One region of the Catenulispora sp. GP43 genome, then DNA from elsewhere that is predicted to be linked to it. Evidence: riboswitches for the same ligand, from Rfam matches in the RefSeq annotation. Region 1 holds a riboswitch; the other holds the start of a gene.

What was found. Region 1 has a riboswitch for glycine ahead of gcvP (aminomethyl-transferring glycine dehydrogenase). Riboswitches for the same ligand answer to the same signal wherever they lie in the genome.
Region 2: it holds a riboswitch for glycine, as region 1 does, so the genes downstream of both, gcvH (glycine cleavage system protein GcvH) here and gcvP (aminomethyl-transferring glycine dehydrogenase) in region 1, are expected to answer to the same signal.

What each region holds. Positions count from the first base shown of each region.
Region 1 covers NZ_JBGCCT010000036.1:111,639-113,833, forward strand. Annotated here, with positions in the region: gene gcvP (aminomethyl-transferring glycine dehydrogenase) at 1-1,132, opposite strand, end outside; glycine riboswitch at 1,199-1,313, opposite strand; glycine riboswitch at 1,314-1,399, opposite strand; gene ABH926_RS45385 (GNAT family N-acetyltransferase) at 1,491-2,195, shown strand, end outside.
Region 2 covers NZ_JBGCCT010000017.1:146,202-148,396, reverse strand. Annotated here, with positions in the region: gene ABH926_RS30680 (hypothetical protein) at 1-139, shown strand, start outside; glycine riboswitch at 677-771, shown strand; gene gcvH (glycine cleavage system protein GcvH) at 919-1,293, shown strand; gene glyA (serine hydroxymethyltransferase) at 1,297-2,195, shown strand, end outside.

The DNA.
Region 1 (2,195 bases):
GCGCGGTACAGATGTTGGAGGTCGCCTTCTCGCGGCGGATGTGCTGCTCGCGGGTCTGCAGCGCCAGCCGCAGCGCCTGGTCGCCGTCGGCGTCCACGGACACCCCGACCAGGCGGCCGGGCAGCGAGCGGGACAGGTTCTCGCGCACCGCCATGTAGCCGGCGTGCGGGCCGCCGAAGCCCAGCGGCACGCCGAAGCGCTGCGTGGAGCCCACGGCGATGTCGGCGCCGGCCTCGCCGGGCGAGGCGAGCAGGGTCAGGGACAGGATGTCGGCGGCCACCGCGACCAGCGCGCCGCGCTCGTGGGCCGCGGCGGTGATCGCCTTGAGGTCGCGCACCTGGCCGGAAGCCCCGGGGTACTGGACCAGCACGCCGTAGAACTCGCCCTCGGGCAGGGTGTCCGCGGCCAGGTCGGCCAGCGCCAGCTCGATGCCCAGCGGCTCGGCCCGGGTCTGCAGCACGGCCAGGGTCTGCGGGAAGACGTCGGAGTCCACCAGGAAGCGCGCCGACTTGGACTTGGAGGCGCGGCGGGCCAGGGTCATGGCCTCGGCGGCGGCGGTGCCCTCGTCCAGCAAGGAGGCGTTGGCCACCGGCAGCCCGGCCAGGTCGGCGACCACGGTCTGGAAGTTCAGCAGCGCCTCCAGCCGGCCCTGGGAGATCTCCGGCTGGTAGGGGGTGTAGGCGGTGTACCAGGCCGGGTTCTCCATGACGTTGCGCAGGATCACCGGCGGGGTGAAGGTGCCGTGGTAGCCCAGGCCGATCATCGGCCGGAAGACGCGGTTGCGGCCGGCGATGTCGCGCAGCTCGGTGAGCACCTCGGACTCCGAGCGCGCCGGCGGCAGGTTCAGCCGCTCGGTGAGCCGGATGGAGCCGGGCACGGCGGCCTCGGTCAGCGCGTCCAGCGAGGCGTAGCCCAGCAGCGAGAGCATGCGCGCGGCGTCGGCGGCGTCGGGGCCGATGTGCCGGTCGGCGAACGGGGAGCTCTGCTCCAGCTCCACCAGCGTCGGGCGGGCCCCGACGGCGGCGGTGGCGTACAGGTCGTGGGGGGTGGCGGGCTGCGCGGGCACCGTACCGGAACCGCCGGCGGAGTCGTCTCCAGCCATGCCGTGCAGATCCGTGAGCACTGCGGTCACTGTTGTGGCCTCTCAGGCGGACGCTCTTAGACGTCGGGTGGTGGATTCGCGCCTCCCGCGGATCCGTCCTCCCCCTCTGTCGTGGAACCTGAGAGTTTCACCGCGGGCGGGGTCCGAACGACCCGCGGCTTACACCTTCGGTGAGGGCTCCGCCGCAGCTCGGCCCTGCTTTCCAGAGTTGCCTGCCCGAACGGTCCTTTTGCCTGAGAGTTTCCGGGGAGGGTTGCTCCTTCGGCGCCCACGAGGGGTCTCTCCCGTTCGAGGTAGACGGCACTTACGACGGTATCAGCGCCACCACCGCCTGTTCTAATCCCATTAACCGTTTGCCCCAGCCCGGCGCCGATGGTGGGCTGACCCGGTGACCTCCCCCACCACCGACAAGGACCTGCTCGCAACCTTCGACCTGCGCATGCGCGCCGAGGCCGAACCCGACGAGCCCGGCGCCCGCATCGAACCCGCCGACGGCGTCCTGCGCCAGGTCGGCGCCCTGCCCACGGACTGGCACGGCGTCATCCACTCCGCCTTGGACGCCGCCACCGCCGACGCCGCGATCCAGGCGCAGATCGCCTACTTCCGCACCCTGGGCGCCGACTTCGAGTGGAAGCACTACAAGCACGACGAACCGGCCGATCTCGGCGAGCGCCTGCTCGCCGCCGGCTTCCAAGCGGACGATCCGGAGACGCTGTTCGTGGCGGAGATCACACAGCTGTCGGGCGCCGGCCTGTCCGAATCCCTGCCCGAGGGCGTCTCCCTGCGACCGGTGACCACCGAAGCCGACGCCGATCTGGTCGCCGAAGCCGCCGACGCGGCCTTCGGCGGCGGAGGCGACCGGGCCCGCGCCCGGGTCCTGGCCCGCCTGGCCGCCGACCCCGAAACGGTCTGGACCTGGCTCGCGATGGCCGGCGACCGTCCGGTGAGCGCGGCCCGCATGCTGGTCCACCCCGGCACCGGCTTCGCCAGCCTGTGGGGCGGCGGCACCGCCCCGGAGTGGCGCGGGCGCGGGATCTACCGCGCGCTGGTGGCGCGGCGGATGCGGGTGGCGACGGAGCTGGGGTGCCAGTAC
Region 2 (2,195 bases), on a different contig from region 1:
GGGCGCGGAGATCAACCACAGCGGCTGCGTCGAGTGGGGCTGGCTCCACTGGTACAACGGCACAAACCTCGACGGTGCCCGCGGCGGCTGCAACGACCCCTACGCCCCGAACTCGCGCGGTAACCAGCCCGGCGACTGATCCTCGCCGCCAGGTAGCGCCCGCCGTTCGCACTGAACCGTCAATCGCCGACCCCGACTCCTGGTGCCCTGCCGGCGGCAGTGACAGCCTGTGTCATCGCCCCGGTATGGGTGGTCAGGTCCTGACCGAGTCGGTGTGACGGTCTGCGCGAACGGAGCGCTTCCGTACGCCGTTTTGCCTGCCAACGCGCTGGCGGAACAACCGTACGTCGAGCTACGACAGAGCTTTCAGGCTGGTGCTGTCGGCGGCGAAGGCGACGGAGCTGGTCGAGCGCTCCCGACCTCGGCAAACGAGCGGATGAATTCCGCAGCTTCGGCGCCCGCTTGCGTTTCCGCCGCGAGGCTCTCCCGCTCTGGCTCGTGCAGCCCGGTATTGAGTTGTCTGGCTGCCGGCGAGTCCAGGGAGAAGGCTCGGGCGGTGACAAGGCCCTGGTTTCAAGAAGTGAGACGTCCTGTTCCACGAGACGGCGCCGTCGGGGATGGACAACGGCTTCCGCGGCGCGTACGGTTCCACACCACAACCGAATATCGGGCCGCACGAGCCAGAGCGGGAGAGCCCCTGTCCATCGGTCAGGGCGCCGAAGGAGCAAACTCCCCGTCAATCTCTCAGGTACCAGTCACCGCTCCAGGCCAGGCCACTCTGGAAAGCAGGCGCATCCGCGCGCCTCGCCCACGGTGAAAGCCGTCGTAACCGACGGCGAAACTCTCAGGCGCCATGACAGAGGGGGAGTTCCCGCCACGCGTCCCCCGACGCGTTCGACGAAACGGAGCTCCGGCGCCATGACGCTTCCGCCTGATCTGCTGTATACCTCCGAACACGAATGGCTCCGCATCGAAGGCGAACACGCCACGATCGGCGTCACCGCCTTCGCGGCCGAAGCCCTCGGCGACATCGTGTATGTGGCGTTGCCCGCCGTGGGCCAGACCGTCGCCGCCGGCACACCCTGCGGCGAGCTGGAGTCCACCAAGTCGGTCAGCGACCTGTACTCTCCCGTCACCGGCGAGGTCATCGAGGTCAACGATGACCTCGCCGCCACACCGGAATCCATCGGCACCGATCCGTACGCACAGGGCTGGCTGTTCCGCGTGCGTGTCGAAGAGCTCGGCGAGACCCTCGACGCCGCCGCGTATGCCGACCTGACCCGGGCGGGCTGATCCATGAACAGCTTCCAGCAGCCACTGGCCGTCGTCGACCCGGACATCGCAGCGGCCGTCGCGGCCGAGCTCGACCGGCAGCGGTCCACGTTGGAGATGATCGCCTCGGAGAACTTCGCGCCGGTCGGCGTCCTCGAGGCACAGGGTTCTGTGCTGACCAACAAGTACGCCGAGGGCTATCCCGGACGCCGCTACTACGGCGGATGCGAGTTCGTCGACGTCGTCGAGCAGCTCGCGATCGACCGAGCCAAGGAGCTGTTCGGCGCCGAACACGCCAACGTCCAGCCGCACTCCGGAGCCCAGGCCAACGCCGCGGCCATGGCCGCGCTGCTCGAGCCGGGCGACACGATCCTGGGCCTGGACCTCGCCCACGGCGGCCATCTGACGCACGGTATGCGGATCAACTTCTCCGGCCGGCTGTATGCCGTCGCGGCCTACCACGTCGATGCGGCGAGCGGACTCGTCGACATGGACGAGGTGGAACGCCTGGCCCTCGCGCACCGCCCGAAGCTGATCATCGCCGGCTGGTCCGCCTACCCGCGCCACCTCGACTTCACCCGCTTCCGGCACATCGCCGACCAGGTCGGCGCAAGGCTGATGGTGGACATGGCGCACTTCGCCGGACTGGTCGCGGCCGGACTGCATCCCGATCCGATTCCCCACGCCGACGTTGTGACCACGACGACGCACAAGACACTCGGCGGGCCCCGCGGGGGAGTCATCTTGTGCCGAGGCGAACTCGCCAAGAAGATCGATTCCGCGGTGTTCCCAGGCCAACAAGGCGGCCCGCTGGAGCACGTGATCGCCGCGAAGGCCGTGGCCTTCAAGATCGCCGCGAGTACCGAATTCCGTGACCGGCAGTCGCGGGCGCTGCGGGGAGCGGCCATCCTCGCCGAGCGGCT